3 linked regions of the Streptomyces ficellus genome follow. The protein of the gene in region 1 interacts with the protein of each later gene in a pairwise test. Links are inferred from orthologs where the notes say so. Each region holds a gene or a part of one and is shown in the gene's direction. Other genes may lie near its edges.

Region 1 (5,051 bases):
TCGTACTCGCCGAGGCGGTCCTCGCCCGGAGGAGGGCCAACGATGGCTTCTGACCTGCCCAGCATCGGCATCGGCACCGACGTCCACGCCTTCGAGAAGGGCCGCGAACTGTGGTGCGCGGGCCTCCTCTGGGAGGACTCCGACGGCTACGGGCTGGCCGGGCACTCCGACGGCGACGTGGCCGCCCACGCCGCCTGCGACGCCCTGTTCTCCGCCGCCGGCGTCGGCGACCTCGGCGCCCACTTCGGCACCTCCCGCCCCGAGTGGTCCGGCGCCTCCGGCGTGACGCTCCTCGCCGAGGCCGCCCGGATCGTCCGCGCCGAGGGCTTCGAGATCGGCAACATCGCCGTCCAGGTCATCGGCGTACGCCCGAAGATCGGCAAGCGGCGCGACGAGGCGCAGAAGGCGCTGGGCGCGGCGGCCGGGGCGCCCGTCGCGGTGTCCGGCACGACGACGGACGGCCTCGGGCTCACCGGCCGCGCCGAGGGCCTCGCCGCCATCGCCACGGCGCTCCTCGTACGGCGCGGCTGAAGCGCCCGTTCCGCCCTACGGGCGCGGGGCACTGGCACGCGCCCACTACCCTGGAGTGGTGACTATTCGTCTGTACGACACCAGCGCCCGGCAGATCCGTGACTTCTCCCCGCTCACGCCGGGCTGCGTCTCGATCTACCTGTGCGGTGCCACCGTGCAGGCCGCCCCGCACATCGGTCACATCCGGTCGGGGCTCAACTTCGACATCATGCGCCGCTGGTTCGCCTACCGCGGCTACGACGTCACGTTCGTCCGCAACGTCACGGACATCGACGACAAGATCATCGCGAAGTCGGCCGACCAGGGCCGCCCCTGGTGGTCGATCGGGTACGACAACGAGCGCGCGTTCAACGACGGGTACGAGGCGCTCGGCTGCCTGCCGCCCAGCTACGAGCCGCGCGCCACCGGGCACGTCCCGGAGATGATCGAGATGATGCGCGGCCTGATCGAGCGCGGCCACGCCTATGTCGCCGACGGCAGCGTCTACTTCGACGTCCGGTCCTTCCCCGACTACCTGGCGCTGTCGAACCAGGACATCGACGACCTGCGCCAGCCCGACGAGGGCGTGGCGGGCAAGCGCGACCCGCGCGACTTCGCCATGTGGAAGGCCACCAAGCCCGGCGAGCCCGACTGGGAGACGCCGTGGGGGCGCGGCCGCCCCGGCTGGCACCTGGAGTGCTCGGCCATGGCGCACAAGTACCTGGGCTCCGCCTTCGACATCCACGGCGGCGGACTGGACCTGGTCTTCCCGCACCACGAGAACGAGATCGCCCAGGCCAAGGCGTTCGGCGACGAGTTCGCCCGCTACTGGGTGCACAACGCCTGGGTCACCATGAGCGGCGAGAAGATGTCGAAGTCGCTCGGCAACTCCGTCCTGGTCTCCGAGATGGTCAAGCAGTGGCGGCCGATCGTCCTGCGCTACTACCTCGGCACCCCGCACTACCGGTCGATGATCGAGTACAGCGAGGAGGCGCTGCGCGAGGCCGAGTCGGCGTTCGCGCGCATCGAGGGCTTCGTCCAGCGGGTCGTCGAGAAGGCCGGACCCGTCGAACCGGCCGCCGAGGTGCCGCTCGCCTTCGCCGAGGCCATGGACGACGACATGGGCGTCCCGCAGGCGCTGGCGATCATCCACACCACCGTCCGGCAGGGCAACAGCGCGCTGGCCGCCGACGACAAGGAAGCCGCCGTCGCACGGCTCGCCGAGGTCCGCGCCATGCTCGGCGTCCTCGGCCTGGACCCGCTCGACGCGCACTGGGCCGGCGAGGCCGACCGGGGCGAGGACCTGCACGGGGTCGTCGACAGCCTCGTACGGCTGGTCCTGGACCAGCGCGAGGCGGCCCGCGCCCGCAAGGACTGGGGCACGGCCGACGCGATCCGCGACCAGCTGGGCCAGTCCGGGCTCGTCATCGAGGACGGCCCCGACGGGCCGCGCTGGACGCTCGGCGCACGCTGAGCCCTCGCCGGCACGCTTCCGCTGGCACACTTCATATACACGTACGTACGACACGCATCGACAGAGCAGGTAAGTCATGGCCGGGAACAGCCAGCGCAGGAACCGCCGCACGTCCAACAAGAAGGGCGCGACGGTCGGCAGCGGTGGCCAGCGGCGCCGGGGCCTCGAGGGCAAGGGCCCCACGCCGCCCGCGTCCGCGCGCAAGGGCCATGTGAAGAACCGCGTCGCCAACGCCAAGGCCAAGCAGACCCAGCGCCGCCAGGTCGCCCGCCGCGGCGGCAAGGGCTCGTCCGAGATGGTCGTCGGCCGCAACCCCGTCTTCGAGGCGCTGCGGGACGGCGTACCGGCGTCGACGCTGTACGTGCAGCAGTTCATCGACAACGACGAGCGGGTGCGCGACGCGCTGAAGCTCGCGGCCGACCGCGGCGGCATCAACCTCATGGAGGCCCCGCGCGCCGAGCTGGACCGCATGACGAACGGGCTCAACCACCAGGGCCTCGTCCTCCAGGTCCCGCCGTACGAGTACGCCCACCCCGAGGACCTCGCCGCCGCCGCCTTCGACGACGGCGAGGACCCGCTGATCGTCGCCCTCGACGGCGTGACCGACCCGCGCAACCTCGGCGCCGTCGTCCGCTCCGTCTCCGCGTTCGGCGGCCACGGCGTCGTCGTGCCCGAGCGGCGCGCCGCCGGGATGACCGCCGGTGCCTGGAAGACCGCCGCGGGCACCGCCGCCCGCACCCCGGTCGCCCGCGCCACCAACCTCACCCGCGCCCTCGAGGCGTACCAGAAGGCCGGCATCACCGTCGTCGGCCTGGCCGCTGACGGCGACGCCGAGGTCGGCGACCTGGAGGCCCTGGGCGGCCCGGTCGTCATCGTCGTCGGCAGCGAGGGCAAGGGCCTGTCCCGCCTGGTCGGCGAGACCTGCGACCACCTCGTCCGCATCCCCATGCCGGGCGGCGCCGAGTCCCTCAACGCGGGTGTCGCGGCCGGTGTGGTGCTGTACGAGGCGGCCCGCCGGCGCGCCTGATCCCGCACGATCCCGGGACCCGTCATGATCTTGACGGGTCTCGGACATTTACCGGCCGTCAAGGCAGTGTCCTAAACCCGCGTCACTCGGTTAGATGAGTGTGGACACCAGAACGCCCCGGCCCGGTTTCGACGATCAGCCTGCGCTGAGCATGGTCAAGGTGGATTGCGATCCCGCGCAGGTCATCGTGAACCACGCCAGTTTCCGTGTGCAGCTCGCCCCGGCGAACAAGCCCCGGTCGGCCGACCCCGCCCGCGTGCCCGCCATGAGCGGCGCGGCCGGCGCCGGCGGTGCGGCGGCGAGGCGGCGCGCCCCCGTCGTGTGGAGCGGCAAGTCCTCGCCCGGCGACCCCGGCGCGACCGGTCTGCTCCAGGCCGTGCGGGAATCGACGGCCCTCGGCACGCTCGACGCCGGCGCCACCCAGGTCATCCCGCGCCTCGACGACACGATGCCGACGCCCGTCGTCGGCGCCCAGCGCGTCGGCCCCGACGCGCCACCGCTCCTGCCGCCCATGCGCCGCGCGGTCGGCGCCTACGACGAGCAGCCCGACGGCCACCGGCCCCACGGCTACGCCGACGCGTACGGCACCGGCCACGACCTCGACCGCGACGACCGCGACGGCCTCGACCGCGACGGCCACGACGCCCGCGCCGACGACCGCCCCGCCGACGGGGCGTACACCGGCCCCGCCCACCGGCACGCGTACTACCCCGGCCGCCGGATGAACCTCGGCGTCGTGCTGCTCCCGCTGCGCGTGTTCCTCGGCTTCATCTCCATCTACGCCGGCATGGGCAAGCTCTGCGACCCCGTCTACTTCGACGGCGGCGAACGCGGCTCCATGGTCAAGTGGCTCAACTCCCTCCACCCCTGGGCGCTCGCCGAGCCGCTGCGCGACTTCGCGCTCGCCCACCCCGTCGGCGCCGGCCTCACCGTCGCCTTCGCCCAGGTCATCGTGGGCGTCCTCACCGTGCTGGGCCTCTGGCAGCGGGTCGCCGCCGTCTTCGGCGTCATGCTGTCCGCCGCGCTGATCCTCACCGTCAGCTGGAAGACCGTCCCCGTCTACGACGCGCCCGACATCATCTACCTCGCCGCCTGGTCGCCGCTGATCATCGCCGGCGCGCCCGTCTACTCCATCGACGGGCGCCTCGCCGGCGAGGCCTGGCGCACCCTCGGCCCCCGCTCGGCCCTCTGGGACCTGCGCCGCCGGGTCCTGCGGCGCGGCGTGGTCGTCGCCACCGTGGTCGTCGGCCTGACGCTGCTCATCGGCTCGGTCCTCGGCGGCGCCGTACGGTCCACGGAGATGGTCACCGTCCCCGGGCCGAACGACGACCCCACCAACCACCTGCCCGGCCGGCCGCTCCCCGAGGAGCCCGGCGAGCGCTCCCCGTCGGCCCGCGAGTCCACCGGCAGCCCCGAGCCCTCGGCGTCCGCGTCCACCGGCCCGACGGCCGAGGAGTCCGCGTCCTCGCCGGCCGAGACCGCCGAGGAGGAGGAGCGCGTCGAGGAGCAGCGGCCGACCGCCTCGCAGGGCACCGGCCAGGAGGCCCCGGAGCAGTCCGAGCCCGTTCCCCCGCCGACCAGCAGCGCCGGCCCGACCTCCACGGGCGGCGGCGACGGCGGTGACGGCGGCGGCAGCGGCGGCGGTGGCGGCGACGACAGCGGCTCCGGCGGCTCCGGCTCGGGCGGCGGCTCCGGCGGCGGCGGTTCGAGCGGCTCCGGCGGCGGCTCGTCCACCGGCGGCAACCGCAACCCCATCGGCGGCCTGCTCGGCTGACGTACGCCGGCGGGAGCCGGCGGGACGACACACGGGAGGGGCGGTCACCGCGAACGCGGTGACCGCCCCTCCCGTGTGTGCCGTCGTCCTCCTACGACGTCCGGGCGCCCAGCTCCTTCGCCGCCTCCTGGAGGTCCTTCGCGGTGTCGATGGCCCTCCAGTACGCCCCGTGCGGCAGCGGGAAGCCCGCCAGGCGCCGCTCACGGGCCAGCCCGGGGAACGTGGTGCGCTCGTGGTCCCCGACGTCCGGCAGGAGGCCCGTGAAG
Region 2 (3,233 bases), 1.0 Mb from region 1 along the record:
CGAGTAACGGGAGCCTTGAGGAGCAGCCGTAGTGAGTGAGACCAGTTCGGTGGCCGCGGCGGAAGCGATGTCCGCCGCGGCCGGCAATTGGCGCCGCGCCGGTTTCGCCGGGGCCGCGATAGGAGTGGTCGCGGCGGGCGCGGCGGCCGGTGTCGCCATCGAGCGGCTCACCGTCGGGCGCGGCATGCGCCGCAAGGCGCGCCTCGCACTGGACGCGGCCGGCCCGTACGGCTCGCTGCGCGGCACGCCCGGCCGGGCCGAGGCCGACGACGGCACCCCGCTGTACTACGAGGTCGACGAGGTGGAGGCGGACGGCAGCGCGCCGCGCCGCCGCCGGCTCTTCGGGCGCCGCACGCCCGGCCCCGTCACCGTCGTCTTCAGCCACGGCTACTGCCTCAACCAGGACTCCTGGCACTTCCAGCGCGCAGCCCTGCGCGGCCTGGTCCGCACCGTCCACTGGGACCAGCGCAGCCACGGCCGTTCCGGGCGGGGCGCCGCCCAGCAGGGCCCGGACCGGGTGCCGGTCTCCATCGACCAGCTCGGCCGCGACCTCAAGACGGTCCTCGACGCCGCCGCGCCCGAGGGCCCGCTGGTGCTGGTGGGGCACTCGATGGGCGGCATGACGGTGATGGCGCTGGCCGAGCAGTACCCGGAGCTCATCCGCGAGCGGGTCGTCGGCGTCGCCTTCGTCGGCACCTCGTGCGGCAACCTCGGCGAGGTCAACTACGGGCTGCCCGTCGCGGGCGTGAACGCCGTGCGCCGGGTGCTGCCCGGGATACTGCGGGCGCTCGGCTCGCAGGCGGAGCTGGTGGAGCGCGGGCGGCGGGCCACCGCGGACCTGTTCGCGGGGCTCATCAAGCGCTATTCGTTCTCGTCGCGGGACGTGGACCCGGCGGTCGCCCGGTTCGCCGAGCGCATGATCGAGGGCACCCCCATCGACGTGGTCGCCGAGTTCTACCCGGCGTTCACCGAGCACGACAAGGCGGAGGCGCTGGGCGTCTTCGCCGAGGTGCCGGTGCTGGCGCTGGCCGGGGACCAGGACCTGGTGACGCCGAGCTCCCACACCGAGGCCATCGCCGGCCTGCTCCCGGACGCGGAGCTGGTCATCGTCCCCGACGGCGGCCACCTGGTGATGCTGGAGCACCCCGAGACGGTCACCGACCGGCTCGCGGACCTGCTGGTCCGGGTCGGTGCCGTATCGGCAGCGACTAACGTTGGCACGTATGGAAGCACCGCACAGCCCGGCCCCTGAGGGGGCCACGGCCACCGCCCGTCTCACCCTGCACGCCCCCGAGCAGACCCAGGACCTGGGCCGCACGCTCGCCAAGCTGCTGCGCCCCGGCGACCTCGTCATGCTCACCGGCGAGCTCGGCGCCGGCAAGACGACGCTGACGCGCGGGCTCGGCGAGGGCCTCGGGGTGCGCGGCGCGGTGACGTCCCCGACGTTCGTCATCGCGCGCGTCCACCCGTCCCTCACCGGCGGCCCCGCCCTCGTGCACGTCGACGCCTACCGGCTGGGCGGCGGGCTCGACGAGATGGAGGACCTCGACCTCGACGTCTCGCTGCCCGACTCGGTGGTGGTCGTGGAGTGGGGCGAGGGCAAGGTGGAGGACCTCACGGACGACCGGCTGCACGTCGTCATCCACCGGGTCGTCGGCTCCACCGACGACGACCGGCGGGTCGTGACGCTGAGCGGGTACGGGGAGCGCTGGGCGGGCGTGGACCTGGCGCTGGGGTGACGGGGTGGACGGGGCGAGGGGGAGACGGGCCGACGGGGTGACGGGGCGACGGCGTCACGCAGCGTGCCCGCCGTAGTTTCCGACAAGACGTCGGCATGATGTTGCGCCGTACCTCCGAGGCGTGGTCCCATGGAGACCAGGACCTGGTTAGGTGTACCTAACCATGCCCCCGTAGCCCCAGGAGGCGACCATGCCGACGTCCGAGCAGAATGTGTCGATGCGTGATCTGCTGGCGTCGTGCGCGGCGGCCAGCGCCGTCTCCACGCCGCCAGGGACCGCTGACGCCGACCAGACTCCCGCGCCCGGCGTCGGGGACGTTCTGGACGCGCGGGAGACGAACTCCGCCGCCGACAGGACCGCCGAGACCGCCCCGGAACGCCGCCGGGCGGCCTGAGCGCCGACCGCCAGGCATCAGCGCTACTCCGCGTGATCCGCGACCCCATGTGCGCCGTGCACGCCCCCTGCCAGGGCGCGGGTGCGCGGGTGCGCGGGTTCCGTTCGGCGCCGGTGAGGCCTACGGGACGACGACGACCTTCGAGTTGACCGTCGCGAACGTCCACATCGCGTTGCCGTCGGTCCGCTTCATGCGGATGCCGCCCGTCCGGCGCTGCGGGTCCGGGGTGGCCATGGTGCCGTCGACCGCCGCGCTGAAGCCGATCGTCACGCCGTCGACGCTCGCGAACCGCACCACGTGCTCGATCCTGACGCCGTCGGAGCCGGACACGCTGCCCGAGCGCGACGTCACGGCGTACGTGCCCGGAGCCGGGTCGACCGTGCTCGGCATCACCGCGAACGTACGCGCCACCACGTTTTTCTCGTCCACCAGCCACACCCGCCGCTCACCGAGCGAGTACACCACCCGCACGCCCGAGCCCGACTGCTTCGGCAGCGCGAGCGCCGTGACGGCGGGGTCCTTCGGGAGGGCGCCGGGCGCGGGGGCCGACGGCGACGCGGCGGGGGCGGGCGAGCCGGCCTTCAGGTCGGCCGGGGCACTGGCCGACGCCTGGTAGGCGAGGAAGGCGACCGCCGCCATGGCCGCCGCGGTGAGCCCGGCCACGAATCCCGAGCTGCTCCTTGCCACGTTGCTGCCCACCTCTCCCACGTACGTATGCGGTGTGACCGTAGCAGGATCACGCACGGGACCCGGGGCGCCGTGCGCGGCGCCCCGGAGCCGTAGGCTGTTCGCGTGCTCTTGCTCGCCATGGATACCGCCACACCCGCCGTCACCGTCGCCCTCCACGACGGGGACTCCGTCGTCGCCACCTCCACCCGGGTCGACGCGCGCCGGCACGGGGAACTCCTGCTGCCCGCCGTCCACCAGGTGCTCCGGGAGGCCGGCCGCAAGCTCGACGCCGTGACCGGCATCGTCGTCGGCGTCGGCCCGGGCCCGTACACCGGACTGCGGGTCGGCCTGGTGACGGCGGCGACCTTCGCGTCGGCGCTCGGCGGGGTGCCGGTGCACGGACTGTGCACGCTGGACGGGCTCGCGTACGC
Region 3 (3,203 bases), 1.0 Mb from region 1 along the record:
CGCCTACATGCACGCGGAGGGGTTCGCCGCCGGCGAGCTGAAGCACGGGCCGATCGCCCTGATCGAGAAGGACGTCCCGGTCGTCGTCGTGGTCCCCTCGCCGCGCGGCCGCTCCGTCCTGCACGACAAGATCGTTTCCAACATCCAGGAGATCCGGGCCCGGGGCGCACGCACCATCGTGATCGCGGAGGAGGGCGACGAGGCGGTGACGCCGTACGCGGACCACCTGATCCGCGTCCCGGCGACGCCGACGCTGCTCCAGCCGATGGTGTCGACGGTGCCGCTCCAGGTCTTCGCCTGCGAGCTGGCGACCGCCCGGGGCAACGAGGTGGACCAGCCGCGCAACCTGGCGAAGTCGGTCACCGTCGAATGATCATCGGGGTGGGGATCGACGTGGCGGAGATCGACCGGTTCGCCGCGGCGCTCAAGCGGACGCCGCACATGGCGGAGCGGCTGTTCGTGGAGCGGGAACTGCTGCTGCCGAGCGGCGAACGCCGGGGGATCGCCTCGCTCGCGGCGCGGTTCGCGGCGAAGGAGGCCCTCGCGAAGGCGCTCGGCGCGCCCGCCGGGCTCCAGTGGACGGACGCGGAGGTGTACGTCGAGGACACCGGGCAGCCCCGGCTGCGGGTGAGCGGCACGGTCGCGGCCCGCGCCGCCGAACTGGGCGTCCGGCAGTGGCACGTGTCGCTCAGCCATGACGCGGGGGTGGCGTCGGCGGTGGTGATCGCGGAGGGTTGAGCCCATGCGTACCGCTTACCGCGTGGAGACAGTACGGGCCGCCGAGGCCGAGGTGATGGCGAAGCTGCCGGACGGCGCGCTGATGCAGCGGGCGGCGGCGGGCCTGGCCACCACGTGCGCCGGGCTGCTGCGCCGCGTGTACGGCGCCCGCGTGGTGCTGCTCGTCGGCAGCGGCGACAACGGGGGCGACGCGCTGTACGCGGGTGTGCGCCTGGCGCGCCGGGGGGCGGGCGTGTCGGCGGTGCTGCTCGGCTCGCGCGCCCACGAGGCGGGGCTCGCGGCCCTGCTGGGCGCCGGGGGCCGGGTCGCCGACGACCCGTACGGCGTGCTGGCGCGGGCCGATCTCGTGGTGGACGGCATCACCGGGATCGGTGGGCGCGGCGGCCTGCGCCCCGAAGCGGTGCCCGTGGTGCGGGCGGCCCGCGACTCCGGTGCCGTCCTCGTGGCCGTCGACCTGCCGAGCGGGGTGGACGCCGACACGGGCGAGGTTCACGGGGAGGCGGTGCGGGCGGACGCGACGGTCACGTTCGGGGCGTACAAGCCGGGGCTGCTGATCGACCCGGCGCGGGAGTACGCGGGTGCGCTGCGGCTCGTCGACATCGGGCTCGCCCTGCCGCCGGCGCCCGAGGTCGAGGCCCTCCAGCACGCGGACGTGGCCCGGCTGCTGCCCGTCCCGGTGGGGGAGAGCGACAAGTACCGGCGCGGCGTCGTCGGGATCGTCGCCGGCTCGGCCCGCTACCCCGGCGCGGCCGTCCTCGCCGTGTCCGGCGCGCTGCGGGGCGGCGCGGGCGCGGTGCGGTACGTCGGTCCGGCCGGCGACGCGGTGCTCGCCCGCCACCCGGAGACCCTGGTGCACGCCGGGCCGCCCGCCAAGGCGGGGCGCGTCCAGGCGTGGGTGATCGGCCCGGGCCTCGGCGACACGCCGGGAGTGGACGACGTCCTCGCCTCCGACGTCCCCGTCCTGGTGGACGCCGACGGTCTGCGGAGCCTCGACCCTCCGGCGGTCCGCGCCCGCCCGGCGCCCACCGTCCTCACCCCGCACGCCGGCGAGGCGGCGGCGCTCCTGGGCACGGCGCGGGAGGACGTGGAGTCCCGGCGCCTGGAGGCGGTACGGGAACTCGCCGGGCGGTACGGCGCGACGGTGCTGCTCAAGGGCTCGACGACCCTCGTCGCCTCACCCACCGGCCCGGTGCGCGTCAACCCCACGGGTACGCCCTGGCTGGCCACCGCCGGCAGCGGCGACGTCCTGTCGGGCCTCACGGGCTCCCTCCTCGCGGCGGGCCTCGCGCCGCGCGACGCCGCGTCGGCCGGGGCGTACCTCCACGGCCTCGCCGCCCGCCACGCCTCCCGCGACGCCCCCGTCGCGGCCTGTGACGTCGCCGAAGCGCTCCCGGGGGCCTGGCGGGACGTGCGGAGCGGCTGAGGCGGGGGCGCCCGGGGCGGCCCGTCTGCCCCCGCCCGCCTCCCGGGCCGGGTGCGCCGCCGCCCCGGGAGCCACACCCGTCCATCCCCGACCGCCACTCGGGTCGCCCCCTGCCAGGCCGCGCCCTGCCGCCCGGCCGCACCCCGTCTGTGGGTGGGCGGGTCTACGGGGACCCGCCACCCGGCCCGGGGGCGACCCGGACCCGCCTGGTCGGCCGTGCCGACCGGACCCACCGTGCCGACCGGGCCCGCCGGACCCGCCTGGTCGGCCGTGCCCCAGGCGCTCCAGAGCCGCCGGGCTCGCCCGGGGTGACCCCGGTCGGGTCGACGCGTGGGCGGGGACGCGGAGGGTGGGGGGCGCGTACCTGAGAGACTGGGCGCGATGAGTGAGACACCGCAGACCCTTCGCGCCCGCGCCGAGATCGACCTCGGCGCGCTGCGCGCCAATGTGCGTGCCCTGCGGGGCCGCGTGGGGCCGGACGTTCAGGTCATGGGCGTCGTGAAGGCCGACGCGTACGGGCACGGGGCGGTGCCCTGCGCGCGGGCGGCGCTGGAGGCCGGGGCCACCTGGCTCGGGACCGCCACGCCCCACGAGGCGCTCGCGCTGCGGGCGGCCGGGATCGACGCGCCCGTGCTGTGCTGGCTGTGGACGCCCGGCGACCCGTGGGACGAGGGCATCCGGGCGGGCCTGGACATGGGCGTGAGCGGGATGTGGGCCCTGGACGAGGTCAAGGAGGCCGCGCGCCGGACCGCACAGCCGGCGCGCGTGCAGCTCAAGGCTGACACCGGGCTCGGGCGCAACGGCTGCCAGCCCGCCGACTGGCCCCGGCTCGTCGGCGAGGCGCTCACCGCCCAGCGCGAGGGCCTGTTGAAGGTCACCGGCCTCTGGTCGCACTTCGCGTGCGCCGACGAGCCCGGGCACCCCTCCATCGGCGCCCAGCTGGAAACGTTCCACGAGATGCTCACGTACGCCGAGAAGGCCGGCGTCGAGCCCGAGGTGCGGCACATGGCCAACTCCCCGGCCACGCTCACCCTCCCCGAGA

The links.
Region 2: the proteins of rlmB (region 1) and tsaE interact in binary tests that used the Escherichia coli proteins (3 or more experiments, as listed by UniProt). The link is inferred for Streptomyces ficellus from one-to-one orthologs.
Region 3: the proteins of rlmB (region 1) and EIZ62_RS12680 interact in binary tests that used the Escherichia coli proteins (3 or more experiments, as listed by UniProt). The link is inferred for Streptomyces ficellus from one-to-one orthologs.

What each region holds. Positions count from the first base shown.
Region 1 is NZ_CP034279.1:3,946,906-3,951,956, forward strand. What follows is about bases 1,188-4,035. They hold rlmB (23S rRNA (guanosine(2251)-2'-O)-methyltransferase RlmB), read left to right. Parts: upstream 1,188-2,060; coding sequence 2,061-3,011; downstream 3,012-4,035. Other genes in these bases: cysS (cysteine--tRNA ligase), read left to right, coding at 1,188-1,984; EIZ62_RS17670 (DoxX family protein), read left to right, coding at 3,106-4,035. Also shown: ispD (2-C-methyl-D-erythritol 4-phosphate cytidylyltransferase), read left to right, coding at 1-53; ispF (2-C-methyl-D-erythritol 2,4-cyclodiphosphate synthase), read left to right, coding at 43-531; more of cysS, read left to right, coding at 590-1,187; more of EIZ62_RS17670, read left to right, coding at 4,036-4,785; EIZ62_RS17675 (nucleotidyltransferase family protein), read right to left, coding at 4,877-5,051. UniProt on the Escherichia coli protein: Specifically methylates the ribose of guanosine 2251 in 23S rRNA.
Region 2 is NZ_CP034279.1:2,935,695-2,938,927, reverse strand. What follows is about bases 1-2,981. They hold tsaE (tRNA (adenosine(37)-N6)-threonylcarbamoyltransferase complex ATPase subunit type 1 TsaE), read left to right. Parts: upstream 1-1,223; coding sequence 1,224-1,739; downstream 1,740-2,981. Other genes in these bases: tsaB (tRNA (adenosine(37)-N6)-threonylcarbamoyltransferase complex dimerization subunit type 1 TsaB), read left to right, coding at 2,926-2,981; EIZ62_RS12655 (hypothetical protein), read right to left, coding at 2,254-2,796; EIZ62_RS12660 (hypothetical protein), read left to right, coding at 1,930-2,133; EIZ62_RS12670 (alpha/beta fold hydrolase), read left to right, coding at 68-1,252; alr (alanine racemase), read left to right, coding at 1-7. Also shown: more of tsaB, read left to right, coding at 2,982-3,233. UniProt on the Escherichia coli protein: Required for the formation of a threonylcarbamoyl group on adenosine at position 37 (t(6)A37) in tRNAs that read codons beginning with adenine.
Region 3 is NZ_CP034279.1:2,939,406-2,942,608, reverse strand. Bases 1-2,951 are described here. They hold EIZ62_RS12680 (NAD(P)H-hydrate dehydratase), read left to right. Parts: upstream 1-742; coding sequence 743-2,161; downstream 2,162-2,951. Other genes in these bases: alr (alanine racemase), read left to right, coding at 2,543-2,951; EIZ62_RS12685 (holo-ACP synthase), read left to right, coding at 370-738; glmS (glutamine--fructose-6-phosphate transaminase (isomerizing)), read left to right, coding at 1-373. Outside these bases: more of alr, read left to right, coding at 2,952-3,203. UniProt on the Escherichia coli protein: Bifunctional enzyme that catalyzes the epimerization of the S- and R-forms of NAD(P)HX and the dehydration of the S-form of NAD(P)HX at the expense of ADP, which is converted to AMP.